Regions from separate parts of the Nocardioides eburneiflavus genome, predicted to be linked through region 1. Evidence: predicted binding sites of a transcription regulator. Region 1 holds the regulator's gene; each other region holds the start of a gene.
The links. Region 1 encodes LexA, which represses DNA repair genes until DNA is damaged. Its sites were predicted from a motif close to TCGAACANNTGTTCGA; they were not measured.
Positions count from the first base shown of each region.

Region 2: the regulator LexA is predicted to act here: its motif matches at 1,907-1,922, upstream of EXE59_RS20855 (DUF6504 family protein).
Region 3: the regulator LexA is predicted to act here: its motif matches at 2,790-2,805, upstream of EXE59_RS13325 (HNH endonuclease signature motif containing protein).

Region 1 is NZ_SRRO01000001.1:1,653,545-1,658,803, forward strand. Features, by position in the region: gene EXE59_RS07770 (NAD(P)/FAD-dependent oxidoreductase) at 1-1,177, opposite strand, end outside; gene lexA (transcriptional repressor LexA) at 1,236-1,958, opposite strand; gene EXE59_RS07780 (SDR family NAD(P)-dependent oxidoreductase) at 2,095-2,886, shown strand; gene EXE59_RS07785 (NAD(P)/FAD-dependent oxidoreductase) at 3,001-4,209, opposite strand; gene EXE59_RS07790 (LysM peptidoglycan-binding domain-containing protein) at 4,482-4,835, shown strand; gene EXE59_RS07795 (hypothetical protein) at 5,130-5,259, shown strand, end outside.
Region 2 is NZ_SRRO01000001.1:4,437,887-4,443,145, reverse strand. Features, by position in the region: gene EXE59_RS20875 (phytoene desaturase family protein) at 1-190, opposite strand, end outside; gene EXE59_RS20870 (DUF4126 domain-containing protein) at 221-811, opposite strand; gene EXE59_RS20865 (YbaK/EbsC family protein) at 823-1,296, opposite strand; gene EXE59_RS20860 (hypothetical protein) at 1,344-1,811, shown strand; gene EXE59_RS20855 (DUF6504 family protein) at 2,003-2,335, shown strand; gene EXE59_RS20850 (SAV_6107 family HEPN domain-containing protein) at 2,346-2,747, shown strand; gene EXE59_RS20845 (DNA polymerase III subunit alpha) at 2,757-5,259, shown strand, end outside.
Region 3 is NZ_SRRO01000001.1:2,829,925-2,835,183, reverse strand. Features, by position in the region: gene EXE59_RS13335 (FAD-dependent oxidoreductase) at 1-338, shown strand, start outside; gene EXE59_RS13330 (NUDIX domain-containing protein) at 394-855, opposite strand; gene EXE59_RS13325 (HNH endonuclease signature motif containing protein) at 1,186-2,724, opposite strand; gene EXE59_RS25095 (50S ribosomal protein bL37) at 2,911-2,985, opposite strand; gene rsrA (mycothiol system anti-sigma-R factor) at 3,063-3,335, opposite strand; gene EXE59_RS13315 (sigma-70 family RNA polymerase sigma factor) at 3,332-3,964, opposite strand; gene EXE59_RS13310 (alpha/beta hydrolase family protein) at 4,052-4,714, opposite strand; gene EXE59_RS13305 (SOS response-associated peptidase) at 4,711-5,259, opposite strand, start outside.

The DNA of each region.
Region 1 (5,259 bases):
CGGTCTCCTTGATGACCTCGCGCGCCTTGTCGACGCTGTCCCAGACGTTCCAGAGGACGACGCCGCGGACCTGGCCGGACTTCAGGTAGTAGACGACGCCCGTGCCGATCTCGCCGTCCTTCCAGTCCTCGACCAGGTCGAGGCGGCTGCTGGTCTCGCCGACGGCCTCGTAGCCCTCGTCGAGGATGTCGGACCAGAAGAACGGCGTGTAGTCGTACGCCGCATCGGCGCCGGCCATCACCCTGCCGGCGTGCTCGCCGGACTTCTCGGCGTGGTCGACGTGCTCGACCCGGCGGCGGCCGAGGAGGGCGTCGGGGTAGGACGCGACGTCGCCCGCGGCGTACACGTCGGGGTCGCTGGTGCGCAGGTGGTCGTCGACCACGACGCCGTTGTCGACCTCGAGGCCGGCGGCCTCGGCGAGCCCGGTGCGCGGCAGGACGCCGACGCCGATCACGGCGGCGTCGGCGACGATGTGGGAGTCGTCGTCGAGGCGGATCCGTACGCCGCCGTCGTCCTCCTCGCCACCCGAGACCGAGCCGTGCACGATGGTCACGCCGCGGTCGGCGAGCTCCTTGGTGAGGTGGGCGGCCAGGGCGCGCGGGAACATCTGCTCCTGCACGTCCTCGAGGTCGAGGACGAGGGTGACGTCGATGCCGTTCTGGATCAGCGCCGAGGTGATCTCGGAGCCGATGTAGCCGCCGCCGACGACCGCGACGTGGCTGCCCTTCGCGGCGACCGCGCGCAGCCGCTCGTAGTCGGCGGCGGTGCGGTAGTAGAGGACGCGCGGGCCGGGGTCGACGCCGAGCACGCGCGGCTCTGCGCCGGTCGCGAGCAGGAGCTTGCCGTAGCCGACGCTGCTGCCGTCGGCGAGACGTACGACGTGGGCCTCGCGGTCGATCGCGGTGACGGTGGTGTCGGTGAGGAGGTCGACGGCGTCGTCGTCGTCGAGGTCGCCGGCCAGCGAGCTGCCCTCGAGGGTCGCGTCGTCCTTGAGCCAGAGGTCCTTGGTGAGCACGGGCCGGTAGACCGGCTTGGCGGGCTCGGAGCCGAGCACGCCGATCGTGCCGCTGGCGTCCTCGGCGCGGATGCCCTTCACGGCGCTCGCCGCGGCGACCCCCGCTCCGACGATGACGTAGTCGTAGGTCTTCTCGGCGTCAGTGTTTCGGGCGTCGCTCATGCTGCCATCGTGGCCCGCGGGTGGTGGGCTTTCAACGCCCGTCCCACCCCTACGGCTCTCAGAGGCTGCGGAGCACCGCCGTCACCACGCCGAGGATCGTGGCGTCGTCGCCCGGGATCGGGTCGTAGGCGTCGTTGTGCGGCAGCAGCCAGACGTGGCCGTCCTTGCGCTGGAACGTCTTGACCGTGGCCTCGCCCTCGATCAGCGCGGCGACGATCTGGCCGTTGGTGGCGGTCTGCTCCTGGCGGATCACGACGTAGTCGCCGTTGCAGATGGCCGCGTCGACCATCGAGTCGCCGGAGACCTCGAGCAGGAAGAGCGTGCCGTCGCCGACGAGCTGCTTGGGCAGCGGGAACACGTCGGTGACCTGCTCCTCGGCGAGGATCGGGCCACCGGCGGCGATGCGGCCGACGACCGGGATGTTGACCGCGGTCGGGGCGATGTCGCCGATGCCGGTCTCGTCGACGCTCGACTCCTCGCCGTGGGACAGGGAGCGGCGCGCCGCCATCACCTCGGGGAGGAACACCTCCAGGGCGCGGGGACGGTTGGGGTCGCGCTTGAGGAAGCCCTTGCCCTCGAGCACGCGCAGCTGGTGGGCCACGCTGGACGACGACGTGAGGCCGACGGCCTGGCCGATCTCGCGCATCGACGGCGGGTAGCCCTTGGACTCGATCGAGTCCTTGATCGTGGCGAGCACGCGCTGCTGGCGCGGCGTCAGCCCGGTGGCGTCCGGGGGGCCGTCGGGCATCTCGATGACGTTCTTGTCGTCCTGCTTGGCCATGGCGTCCTCCACTGCGTGGTGCCCCCACCGTCCGCGCCGGGCGGGAGCTGTGCGCTCACCGTAGCCCTCGGTGGGCCCGAGGATCAAACACCTGTTCGAAGTCGCGTGTCGCTGGGATGGCGCTAGTGTCGGTGCGATGCAGACCTCGTGCGTCGTCACCGGTGGAGCGCGCGGGATCGGGCGCGGCATCGCGGAGCTGATGGTCGCGCGCGGCCACGCCGTCGTCATCGGCGACCTCGACGGGTGGGCGGCCGCTGCGACGGCGGCGGAGATCGGCGCGGTCGCGGGCCTCGGTCAGGACGTACGCGATCCCGCCTCCCACGTCCTCGTCGCGGAGGAGGCGGCCCGTCACGGGGCGCTGACGTCGTGGTTCAACAACGCCGGCGTCGGTGACGACGGCGCCCTGGCCGCGCTGACGGACGAGCAGGTGCGCCGCCTGGTGGAGGTCAACCTGCTCGGTACGACGTGGGGCACCCGAGCCGCGCTGGCGGCGTTCGGGCCGGCCGGGGGAGACGTCGTCAACGTCGCCTCGCTGTCGGGCCTCGGGCCGGTGCCGGGCTACAGCATGTACGCCGCGACGAAGGCCGCGGTCGTCTCGCTGTCGGCGTCGGTCAACGCCGAGGCCCCCCGCGGGGTGCGGGTCCACGCGCTGTGCCCCGACGGGGTGGACACCGCGATGCTGGCCGCGCAGGACCCCGACGGCCTCGGCTCGCAGCTGACCCACTCCGGCGGCCCGATCCTCGGCGTGGCCGAGGTCGCCGAGGCGGCCGTCGCCCTCGTGGGCTCGCGCCGCGTGGTGCGGACCGTGCCGGGCTGGCGCGGCGGGGTGGTCCGCGGCGCCGCGCTCGCCCCGGGCGTCACGCAGCACGCCGCGTCGCTGTTCGCGGCGCAGGGGCGCCGCGCGATGCGGCGCCGCGCCGCCGGCTGAGCGCGGGCGCCCGCCCGACCACTTGCCCACTCGAGCGGGCATATGTCCGCTCGAGCAGGGGCATGCTGTGCGACCGGCGACTACTCGGGTCACCAAGTGGACCGCAGGGCGCGATCAGGGCAGGCGTACCTGGCCGTGCTTCATCTTCCAGAGGAAGTACTTCTCGAAGCCGAGCTTCATCGCGTGGGCCTGCGGGCCGGGGATCAGCACGCCGTGCTTGCGCGGCGGCAGCATCTTGTCGGCGAGGATGATGACGCCGTTGTTGCCGGCGTCCATCACGCAGACCGCCGGGATGTCGCCGAACGCCTTGTGCGCGTCGGGTGCCTCGCCCCTGATCTGGGCGGCGATGTTGGTCGCCGCGACGTGGGCCTGCTGCTCGGTGGGGAAGCCGGTCTTGGGGATGCCGACCGGCGTGGGGGTCTGCCACGGGACGTCGACCGCGGCGGCGACGCCCACGGCGTACACGTCGTCGTAGGCCTCGCTCTGGTAGGTGTCGCGCACCTTCACGAACCCGTTGTCGTCGGCGAGCTTGGGCGTGTTGCGGACGACCTCCTGGCCGGAGAACGGCGGGATGATCATCGCGTAGCCGAAGTCGAGCGCGCTCCCGTCGGCGAGCACCAGCCGGCCCTCGTCGACGTGGTCCATCGCGGTGTCGAGGACGGCGTCGATCTTCTCCTTCTTGAGGAACATCCCGAGCAGGCTCTCGCCGTGGGGGAGGCCGCCGATGCCGAAGTGGCCGAGGAACGGCTCGGCGCTGACGTAGGTGAGCTTCACGCGGTCCTTGAGGCCGGCCTTCTTCAGCTGGTAGCTGGTGTTGAAGAGGAACTCGTACGCCGCGCCGAAGCAGCCGGCGCCCTGGGTCGCGCCGATGACGACGTCGCCCGGCTTCTCGCGGAACTGCCGCCAGCCCTCACCGGCGTGGATCGCGTCGTCCATCGTCGTGATGGTGTGCGCGTTGCCGCCCTCGCCGAGGCCGGGGATGACCTCGAAGCGGTTGCGGTAGCCGGTGGCGATGACGAGGTAGTCGTAGTCCTGCGGGCCGGCGGTGGTCTCGACGCGCCGGGCCTCGGGGTCGATCGCGGTGGCCTCGGCGTGGACGAACTCGACGTCGTGCTCCTCGAACGTCGGGCCGACCTTGAAGGTGATGTCGGCGCGGGTGCGCTTGCCGAACGGCACCCAGATCAGCGACGGGGTGAAGAGGAACTCGTCGGAGGAGGACACCACCGTCACGTCGACGTCCCCGTGCAGCTCGTGCTTGACCGTGATGGCGGCGGTGAGACCGCCGAAGTTGCCCCCGAGGACCAGGACCTTCTTGCGCGACATGGCTCGCTCTCCTTGTGTCGTGTGGCTGTGCCTCCACGCTCGTCGCTCCGGGGTGGTGCGGGTAGGTCCGTTGGTCCTCTCCGTGGGGGCCGTCCGGACGTCGAACAATTGTTCGCCCTGATGCTTGCGTTGTTCGAACAGGTGCTCTACCGTCGTACACATGTTCGATCGAACGCCTGATCGACACCCGGTGGCCCAGGCCACTGTCGGTGGGTCCGACTAGACATTCGCTCGACAGAGACATCCGGCTGAATCTTCCCCAGGAGGCCACCATGAGCACCCTCAGCCTTGCCCCCGCCTTTGCCCCCGTTCCCGTCCGCCGCGGCTCGACCGTACGGCTGACCCGGCGCGGGCGCCTCGTGGTCTTCGTGACCTCGCTGTTCCTCGTGCTCAGCGTGGCCTTCATGCTCGCCGGCGGCGCCGTCGGCACGGGCTCGTCCGGTGAGCCGGCGCCCACCGAGATCGTCCAGGTCGCTCCCGGCGACACCCTCTGGGGGATCGCCAGCGAGATCGCGGCCGACGGCGACGTCCGCTCGATGATGAACGAGATCGAGCGCCTCAACGCCCTCGAGTCCACCGGCCTCAGCGCCGGCCAGAAGCTCCGCGTCCCTGTCGTCTCCGACTGACGCGCGAGGCCTCCATCAGCCGCTTCGACCCCGGCTGGTGGAACCAAGGGGAAGACCGAGGGGCGGGCCTGGTGGCCCGCCCCTCGGCGCATGTGTTCTCGGTGGTCGAGCAGCGACCGTCCTTCCCGCATCGGGAATCACCGGTTGCCCGGTGGTTCCCGACAGCAATGTGGAGTCCGTGAGCCGGATAGCGGGTCGCGGACTCCACAATCTCCGCCACCGCAGGGGGACTCGGGTTATCCACAGATCCTCGTCGGGGGTGGTTCGACCCACGCCCGAATGGGTAGTTTCCCGGTGCTGACGTTGTTCTCGGGAAGGCACTTCATGTACGTACGCCGCGCACTCGCGCTCACCATCGCGGTCCCCGTCCTGCTGGCGGGGTGCTCCGACGACCCGGAGCCCACGCCGAAGATCCCGGAGCCGC
Region 2 (5,259 bases), 2.8 Mb from region 1:
GGACGACTGCCGGCAGGAGCGTGCTGCTCGGCCCGGCGTCCCACGCGAAGCCGTCGTGCTCGACCGTCGACAGGGCGCCGCCGAGGTGGTCGGAGCGCTCCACCAGGGTGACCTCGTGGCCGAGCTTGGCCAGGCGCGCGGCCGCAGCCATGCCACCGAAGCCACCACCGACCACCACCACGCGAGCCACGGGGGAACACTAGAGCCCGACCGGTGGACCTCAGGCGACCTGGTGGAAGGGCTCCTCCTGCCTCCACCGGCGCCAGCCCCTGCGGACCAGGCGGGCGAGGAGGTGGACGACGACCAGTCCCAGCAGCAGCAGGACGCCGGCGACGGCCGCGGCAGCGCGGGGGTGCTCAATCGCGAACCACACCACGACCAGGACCGCGGCGTCCTCGGCGAGGCTGGCCGCGATGTTGGTCACCGGCTCGGGCGAGGTGTTGATCGCCAGCCGACTGCCGGCCTTGACCAGGTGGCTGAGCAGCGCGGTGCCGCCGCCCACGACTCCCAGCACGGCCTGGTCGAGGGAGGAGGCGTCCCCGGCGAGCAGGACGCCGATGACCGCGCCCGCCGTGGGGCGGACGGCGGTGGAGATCGCGTCCCAGGTCGAGTCGATGTAGGGGATCTTGTCGGCGATGAACTCCATCGCGTACATGAATCCGGCCGCGGCCAGCACGTCCCACCGGCCCAGCACGTCGGGGATCTCGGCGAACGACCCGACCCGGTCGGAGATGCCGAGCACCAGCACGACGAGGTAGGCGTTGATGCCGCTCGCCCACCCGCTCGAGAAGGTCAGCGCCAGTGCGTCCACGTGCTGTCCCCTCAGACGACCTCGACCTCGACGGCACCGGTCATCGCGACCAGCTCGTCGTAGGTCGTCGAGAACACCGCCGACGGGTGCCCGGCCGCGGCCCACACGACCTCGTGCTGCCGCAGCCACGGGTCGATCCACGTCGGGACGGGGGCGGGATGGTCGATGGGAGAGACCCCGCCGATCACCTGCCCGGTGTGGCGGCGCACGAAGTCGGGGTCGGCGCGCTCCAGGCGGCCCACGCCTATGCGCTCGGCGACCGTCGTGGTGTCCACGCGATGGGCCCCCGAGGTGAGGATGAGGACGGGTCCTCCGTCGCCGTCGAAGAGCAGGCTGTTGGCGATCGCGCCGACCTCGCAGCCCAGCGCCGCCGCGGCGAGTGCCGCAGTGTGGGCGCTGTCGGGCAGGATGACCACGTCACCGGTGCCGCCGCGCCGGACGAGGTCGCCTCGGAACGAGGTGATGGATGCGTGCTCGGTCGCCATGATCCGAGCCTAGCGACGAACGACGACGAGCCTCAGGGGAGTTTCAGATGGCGCGCGACCTGCCCGGATCCGTGGTCAACAGCATGCGAGTGCTCGGACTGATCGTGGCCACCGCCGGCGTGATCACGCTGCTGATCTGGTGGATGCGCGACGAGGTGATCCTCGGCTGGGCCGAGGGCAACCCGTCGGCGCAGGAGATCCTGGCCCAGGGCGGCATCGCGCAGCTGCGCGAGAGCCCCATCGTGCCGGGGTTCGTGGCGCTCGCCGTGGTGGCGTTCGTCGGTTTCGCCGTGCTCGCGCTGGTGCTCGGGTCGTTCTTCGTCGGCGGCCACGGGTGGACCCGCCCGGTGCTCGCCGCCACCGCCGGGGTCGGGGTCCTCGTCGGCGTCGTCTGCCTCGACTCGCACCTCCCGGTGATCTTCGTGGTGCTGTCGGCGCTGGTGATCCTCGAGGGCCTGGTGCTCTCGTTCTTCCTGTGGCGCCGGGAGACCACCGACTTCCTGCGCCGGGGCTGAGGCTCCGCCGTGGCGCCGGTCCTCCGCGCGTCCTCCACCACCTGACGACCGGCCCTTGACGGACTGTCGGTGGGGGGTAGTACCGTTCGCGGTGTTCGAACAGATGTTCGATGCGGCCCGGGTGGCGGTGACCTCGACCCCCACCGCTGCCCGGGTCGGCCGCGGGGTCGACGGATGTGCGAGGAGGCGCGATGAGGCAGTACGACGACCCCGTCGAGGTGCGACGGGGCGAGGCCGAGGACCCTGACCAGTTCCTGTGGCGGGGCAGGCTGTGGAAGGTGCGCACCGTGGTCGCGCACTGGGTGGAGACCGGTCCCTGGTGGCAGGGGGCGCACGACGACGTGCGGCACGCGGCCGCCGACCTCGTCGCCGAGCGTGAGCTCTGGCGGGTGGAGGCGGGCCGCGGGCCGGGCGCCAGGCGGAGCGCACGCACCGTCGCCGGTGACGAGGACACCTACGGCGTCTTCGACCTGTCCTTCGACTGGACCGATGGGCGCTGGCAGCTCGTCGGCTGCCTGGACTGAGGGGGCACCGATGGGTCCCCACATGCTGCCGGCCACCGCCCACTCCTACCTCGAGCGCTCCGCGACGTCCCTGCGCGACGCGATCACCGCTCGCGACGTGCCCACCCGCTACGCCTGCGCCCACGTGGCGGCCCTGTGCGCCGCGGCGGCCCTGCTGGCGGCGCGCGCCCGGCCCGCCCCGCGCGCGCGGCGGCAGAAGAACGCCTGGGTCCTGCTCGCCGAGGTCGCACCGGAGCTCTCGGAGTGGGCGACCTTCTTCGCCGCCGGTGCCGCCAAGCGGGCGGCCGCCGAGGCAGGGTCGACCCGAGCGGTGACGGAGCGCGAGGCGGACGACCTGGTCCGCGACGCCGACCGGTTCCTGGCGGTCGTCGAGCAGGCGCTGGGCCTGGTCCCGCACGCCAGCGTCGCCTGAGGGAGCGAGGTGTCGCGCGACCCCTTCGTCCACCTGCACGTCGCCTCCGGCTACTCCCTCCAGTACGGCGCGTCCCATCCGCACGTGCTGGTGGAGCGCGCCGCAGAGCACGGCATGGACACCCTCGCCCTCACCGACCGCAACGGCACCTACGGTGCGGTCAGGTTCGTCCGCGCGGCCCGCAGCGCCGGCATCAGGCCGGTGCTGGGGGTCGACCTCGCGGTCGCCCCGGTGTCGTCGGTGGTGCGGCCAGCCGGTCCGGTCCCCGCCCGCCGCGACACCAGACGTACGCCGACGCGCGGGGGCGCGTTCCGCGAGGCGCCGCCGGGGGCGGCCGACGGGCCGGGCAGTCCGCGGGTGACGTTCCTGGCCAACGGCCGGGCAGGGTGGGCGGCGCTGTGCCGGATGGTCTCCGCGGTCCACCTCGCGGGGGAGCGCGGCCGACCGGTCGCCACCCTCGACGTGCTCGCCCCGCACCTGGCCGGCGGTCACGTGGTCGCCCTGCTGGGGCCGTCCTCCGAGCTGGGCCTCGCCGCGACGCGCCGACGCGACGACCTGGGCCTGGCCGCGATCGCACCGTGGCTCGACCTGCTGCCCCGCGAGAACCTCGTCGTCGAGCTGGTCTCGCACCGCCTCGGCGGCCGCCGGGGCGACTGGGGTCCGGGCACCTCCCCCCACGCCGCCCGGATGTTCGGCGTCGCCCGCACGGCCGGCCTCACGACGGTGCTCACCAACGCCGTGCGCTACGCCGACCGCCTCGACGCGCCGACGATCGACGTGCTCGACGCCGCCCGGCGGCTGGTCCCGCTCGGCTCGGCCGGCCTGCGCGACGTCGGTCCGTCGGCCGCCCGTGGCAACGCCGAGGGCTTCCTCAAGTCCGGCAAGCAGATGGGCGAGGTCGCCGAGGAGGTCTGCCGGCTCGCCGGGCTCGGCGACGGCAGGGCCGGGGGCCGCCGACTGCTCGCCCGGACCCGCCTGGTCGCCGACCGCTGCGCGCTCGACCCGCGCCGCGACCTCGGGATCGGTGAGGTGCACTTCCCGGAGCTCGAGCTGACGGGCGGCGCCTCCCGCGAGCAGACCGCCGACGCGCTGCTGCGCCACCGGTGCGAGGCCGCGATCGGCGACCGCTACGGCAGCGCGCCCCGCCTGCGCATCTGGACGCGGCTCGACCAGGAGCTCCTGACCATCGCCACCCTCGGCTACGCCTCCTACTTCCTCGCGGTGGCCGACGTGACCGACCTGGTCGCCCGCATGGGCATCCGTCGTGCCGCCCGTGGGTCGGGAGCCGGCAGCATCGTCACCTACCTGCTCGGCATCTCCGGGGTCGACCCGTTGCGGCACGGGCTGCTGATGGAGCGGTTCCTCTCCCCGCTGCGCGCCTCCCTGCCCGACATCGACGTCGACGTCGAGTCCGCCCGGCGCGAGGAGGTCTACCGCGCGATCCTCGACCGCTACGGCGGCGAGCGGTGCGCCACCGTGTCGATGATGGACACCTACCGGGTCCGCCACGCGGTGCGCGACGTCGGCGCCGCGCTCGGCATGCCGCCCGGCGAGGTCGACGCGATCGCCAAGGCGTTCCCGCACGTCCGCGCCCGCGAGGCCCGGCGTGCGCTGCGCGACCTGCCCGAGCTGCGCGCGAGCGGGCTCGGCGACGGAGCGCTCGACCGGTTCTTCGGACTCGTCGAGCGCCTCGACGGCCTGCCGCGCCACATCGCCATGCATCCGTGCGGCGTCCTGCTCTCCGACGCCACGCTGCTCGACCGCACCCCGGTCGAGGCGTCCTGGGCCGGGTTCCCGATGAGCCAGTTCGACAAGGACGACGTGGAGGAGCTGGGCCTGCTCAAGCTCGACGTGCTCGGGATCCGGATGCAGTCGGCGATGGCCCACGCGGTCGCGGAGGTGGAGCGGGTCGACGGCGTGCGCATCGACCTCGACGACGAGCGGCAGGTGCCCTTCGACGACCCGGCGACCTTCGAGCTGATCAGCAGCGCCCGGACCCTCGGGGTCTTCCAGATCGAGTCGCCGGGCCAGCGCGAGCTCGTCGGCAAGTCCGGCATCGAGACCTTCGACGACATCGTCATCGACATCTCGCTGTTCCGCCCGGGCCCGGTGAAGAGCGACATGGTCACCCCCTACCTCGAGGCCAAGCAGGGCTGGTCGAGCGCCCGCTACCTCCACGACGACCTGCGACCGATCCTCGAGCAGACCCGCGGCGTGGTCGTGTTCCACGAGCAGGTGATCGAGATCGTCGCCCGGTTCGCCGGCGTCACCCTCGCCGAGGCCGACGAGAAGCGGCGGGCCCTCGGCGCCACCGAGGGGATGGCGGCGACGAGGGCCTGGTTCTTCCCCCGCGCCCTCGCCCGCGGCTACGACCTCGGGCTGGTCGAGCAGCTCTGGGCCGTGCTGGAGGCGTTCGCGTCGTTCGGCTTCTGCAAGGCCCATGCCGCGGCCTTCGCGCTCCCGACCTACCAGTCGGCCTGGCTCAAGACCCACTGGCCCGCCCACTTCCTGG
Region 3 (5,259 bases), 1.2 Mb from region 1:
ACCCCGGTGGTCGCGCCTACGTGCATCCACGGTCCACGGACTGCATCCTCGGCGGCACGCTGGAGGAGGGCAGCTGGAACACCCAACCGGACCACGCGGAAACCTCGGCGATCCTCGAACGGTGCACCGACATCGTGCCCGGGCTCTGCGATGCCGACGTCATCGAGAGCGTCGCCGGACTACGGCCAGGGCGGCCGGAGGTCCGGGTGGAGCTGGACGATGGCCTGCTGGAGGTCCCGGTCGTGCACAACTACGGACACGGCGGGTCGGGGATCACCATCGGATGGGGCTGCGCCCAGGACGTGGTCGCGTTGGTGGCGGAGGCTGCTCGGCGCTAGGTCGTGGATCCGGGACCGAGCGCGCCCAGGCGCCCCATCCTCCCGCGCGCAGCCGCTAGATCCACCTGAGGGCTGCGAACGTGCTCTGAGCGAAGTGGCCGACGGCCGAGTCAGTGAGTTCACTACGTGCGAACCAACGCATCTGGTCGACCTCGTCCCCGTCAGGCGATGTTTCGGCACCGGGAGCCAGCCTCGCGCTGTAGACGATGCTGACGTAGGCGCACTGGTCGCCGTTGGGGTAGGTGAGGCGGAACTCCGGGCCGCCCAAGGCGCCGACCAACCCGGTGATCTCGACATCGGCGCCGATCTCCTCGCGCGCCTCGCGACGCGCGGCGTCCTCCGGTGCCTCGTCCTCGTCCACGGCGCCGCCGATGGTGCCGTACGACCCGAAGTCAGTCTGACGAACAAGCAGGACGCGGCCATCGTCGTCGATGGGCAAGACAGCGACTGAGGGCAACAGGAGCAGGTCGTTCCCGACCTTGGAGCGAAGACGCGCGATGTGCAGAGCAGCAGGCATGACCGCAAACCTATTGGTGCAGAGCATCGCGTTGGACTCACCCCCTCGCATCTGTCCCCATGAACGTGCGGACATCGGCATGAGCGCGCACTCGTTGCGGCATGAGCGGACGGACCAGGGGCATCATCGTGTCCATGAGCCGCGCCAGCCGGCGGTGGTCACGAACCGCACGACTCAGAAACCCCATCCGTCCGGCGTGCGGCCACGACTGGGGCGGGCACCGTGCGCCGCCAACAGGACATACTCAGTGAGGAGGGCGCCTCCAGCGCCAACCTGGGACCTGCGCGTGCCGCTGGCCCGATCACCGGTGGTGTCGGGCGTGCGGGGCGGTCAGGGTCTGGACCGTGGCTCTGGTCCTGGTCTCGGTCCTGGTCTCGGTCGGGGGCGGGGTGGGTCGGTGAGGATGCGCCTGCCGGAGGGCAGGGTCCACTCGTACGCGCCGTCGGGTCGGCGGTGGTAGGTGAAGGCGCCGAACGTCTTGGCGCGGTGGTGTCGGCGGCACAGGGGCGCGAGGTTGGCCGGGTGCGTCTGGCCGGGTGGCCCGCCCTCGTCGAGGGGGACGTACTCGACGATGTGGTCGAGGTCGGCCCGCCCGGAGGGACGGGTGCAGCCGGGGAACACGCAGGTGGCGTCCCGGAGCCGGACTGCGGCGGCCATCGGCGCGGGCGGGTCGTGCTGGTCGACCGCGGGCATCGGGCTCGTTGCCGGGTCGAGGTCGAGGACGGGCTGGATGGTCACTGTGCCGGCGGTGAGCAGCCACGTCTGGAGCCGGCCCAGCAGCATCGGGCCGAGCTCGTCACTGCGCGCCACCCCACAGGCATCAACGGTCTGGGAGTCAATGCCGTGGGCGAGGAGGTCGCGGTCGGTGAGGTGCAGCACCAGCCGCACCTCACCCGACCGACCCGCCCGGCCTGACATCTTCGAGGGGGTGTCGGTGGTGGGTCGGCGGAACGGGTCCGGGGTCGCGTAGGCGGCTTCGTCGGCCACGCACACGCTCTCGTCGCGGTCGGGGTCGACGTCACGGTCGGGGTCCGCGACATCCGCGGCGGCCAGGATGTCGAGCGCCCGCTGCGGGTCCGCGAGCAGCCCCACCGCGTGGGCGCGGCGGACGCCGAGGTCGCCGGGGTGACCCAGGGCTCGCATGGTGGTCGACATGGTCGACACGGTGTGGTCGAACGCGACCGCATCAGCCACGTCGAGGCTCATGAACACCTCGCTCACCCCCGGTGCACCCTGCTCGTGGCGCACCTCCACCCGCCGAGACTCCAGCGCGTGGTCGTGGTCGGCGATCGCCCGGTCCGGGTCCGCGTACAGGCGGGCCTCGTGGACCAGGACCCCGATGCGGTGCGGGTTCAACCGACGCGGCTGCCACACCAGCAGCCGGTCCGCGTGACCGGCCGCGACCAGGTCGAGGTCGCGCGAGACCCGCGCCGCCTCCCGCCCCAGCCGCACCGGCACGACCAGCGACCGCACCAGCGTCCACAGCCGTGGCAGGCGGTGGGCCAGGTCGAGCACGTCACCCAGCAGCGCCAGCGTGGCCTCGTGGGACTGCTCCAACACCCCCGACAGCTCGACCACCGCGAACTCCGCGACCAGCGGGGCACCCTCGCCCGCGATCGGCAGGGGACGCTCCCCGAACAACGCCGCCGCCGACCCCGGCGCGTGGATCGTCTCCGAACGCCACCCCGCCGCCACCTCCTCGTCGGACACGACGTGCGCGTGCGCCCACGCCAGCGCGGACTCCAGCACCTCGACCTCCACGCGACGCTTCGCCGTCATCGCCGCCACCGCACGATCCAGCACCGCACGATCCAGCACCGCACGATCCAGCACGGGGCTGGTGGCGGGGGCCGGAGCGGTGGTGGACATGGGTCCAGTCTCCCAGAGCCCACCGACACCCCGACCTGCGAGAACGGGGCTGTGGAGAAGTATTCTCGAACAGACCTACGTACCCGATGATCGTCGGCTGCTCGACCACCGAAGCGCGAGGCCCCCGGACATGCAAAAGTCCCCGCCGGGGCGGGGACTTCTACGAGATGACGTCGCGGGTGCGCGTCAGGCGTTGGGGCGCTTGCCGTGGTTCGCGCCCTTCTTCTTGCGAGCGCGGCGCTTGCGTCCGGTCTTGCCCATGGTGGTCCTCCTGGAGTCGGTGCTCGGAGCAGTGTCTCAAATCCGCCCGGGAGCGGCGAATCGGGTCGCGTCGCGGCTCAGGAGCCGCCCTCGGTGATCTGGACGGTCACCTCGCGCAGCTGGAGGCGTACGCGGTCGCGCAGCGACTCCGGCGCCGACTCCGAGCAGGACCGGGCGACGAGCTGCTTGACGGCCTTCTGCAGGTCGTGGCGCTCGAGGCAGGGGCCGCACTCGCGCAGGTGCATCTCGACAACGGCGCAGTCGGCCTGGTCGAGCTCGTTGTCGATGAAGTAGACGATGCGCTCGATGTAGTCGACGCAGTCGTCGTTCCCGTGCTCGTGGCTGCTCACGACGTCTCCCCCTCGGCGCCAGGGACGGTGGATGCGGGAAGGAGGTCGTTGGCCCGGACGTAGTCGGCGAGCATGTCGCGGAGCTGGCGGCGCCCGCGGTGCAGGCGCGACATCACGGTGCCGATCGGCGTGTCCATGATCTCGGCGATCTCCTTGTAGGGGAAACCCTCCACGTCGGCGAGGTAGACCGCGAGGCGGAACTCCTCGGGCAGGCGCTGGAGCGCGTCCTTGACCTCCGAGTCGGGAAGGTGCTCGAGCGCCTCCATCTCCGCCGACCGGAGGCCGGTCGAGGAGTGCGACTCCGCGCGGGCGAGCTGCCAGTCCTCGACGTCCTCGGACATCGACTGCTGCGGCTGGCGCTGCTTCTTGCGGTAGGAGTTGATGTAGGTGTTGGTGAGGATCCGGTAGAGCCAGGCCTTGAGGTTGGTGCCCGGCTTGAACTGGTGGAAGGCGCTGTAGGCCTTCGCGAAGGTCTCCTGCACCAGGTCCTCGGCGTCGGCGGGGTTGCGGGTCATCCGCATCGCCGCGCCGTAGAGCTGGTCGAGGTAGGGCAGCGCGTCGCGCTCGAAGCGCGCGGAGCGCTGGTCCGAGGTCTCGTCCTCGACGGAGATCTCGGTGGGCGTGGACATCTCGTCCCTGAGCGATTCGGTCATCGCCTCCCACAGTACCGCCGTGGGTCTATCGAGGGTCAGTGCAGTCACACCGGTCCCAACACCTCACCCCCGCCGGGGATTCCCGACGACCTCGCGCACCAGCCACTCCAGCGTCGACTCGACGACGATGCCCATCGCCTCGGCCTGGGTGACCTCGCCCCGCGCCGGGACCTTGAGGCCGTGGTCGCCGCCCGGGATCACCACGACGTCGAGCCCGTCCTGGTCGCCCGGGAACTCCTCGGGGCGCCCCATCGGATCGCGCTCGCCCTGCACGAGCAGGGTCGGCAGGCCGACCGCCTTCAGCTCGTCCAGACGCGAGGGCTCGGTCCGGCCGGGCTGGTGCAGCGGGAACGACAGCGCCAGGCAGCCCGTCGCGCCGAGCGCCCGGGCCGTACGGGCAGCAGAGCGGGCCCCCGCGGAGCGCCCGCCGACGACAAGGGGGGTGCGTACGCGCATCACGTCGGCGGCACAGCGCAGCGCCGCGTCGAGGGTGGGCGGGGCGGTCGCGACCTTGCGGCCCGCCACCCGCCACGGCTGCTCGAACAGGACGACGGAGACACCCTGTGCCGGCAGCGCGTCGGCCAGGGCCCACAGGTCGCGGGACTCCACGCCCCCTCCGGCGCCGTGGCTGAGCAGGAGGGTCGCGATCGGGCTCGTCGAGCGGCGGGTGTGCAGCCGGCCCTCGCCGTAGGGGGTGTCGACGGAGCGGATCGTCGCCTTCTTCACGGGGTGCCCTCCTCGTGGGGCTCGAGGGGCAGTGGCTCGAGGGGCAGTGGCTCGACGAGCTCGGGACCGTTGTTGCGGACGTTGCTCACCAGCATCGGCACGGCGTACGCCTCGAGCCGGCCGGGCGCGGCGGGCACCAGGAGCGAGGTGTCGCCCGGCGTGGTCGGGTCGAGCCACGCGTGCCAGCGCTCGCGCTCGACCATCAGCGGCATCCGGTCGTGGATGTGGCCGAGCGAGTCCTCGGCCTGGGTGGTCAGCACGGTGCAGGTCCAGCGGAAGCGGTCGGGGTCGTCCTCGGCCTTCGACGGGTCGCGCCAGATCTCGTAGAGCCCCGCCATCGCAAGCACTCCCCCGTCCTTGGGCCGGATGAAGAACGGCTGCTTGACCGGCTTGCCCTTCGCGTTGGTCCTCGAGGTGGGGTACCACTCGAAGTAGCCGTCGGCGGGCAGCAGCGCGCGTCGGGTCGCGAACGCCTTGCGGTAGGCCGGCTTCTCCGCGACGGTCTCCATCCGCGCGTTGATCATCCGGTTGCCGATGGACGGGTC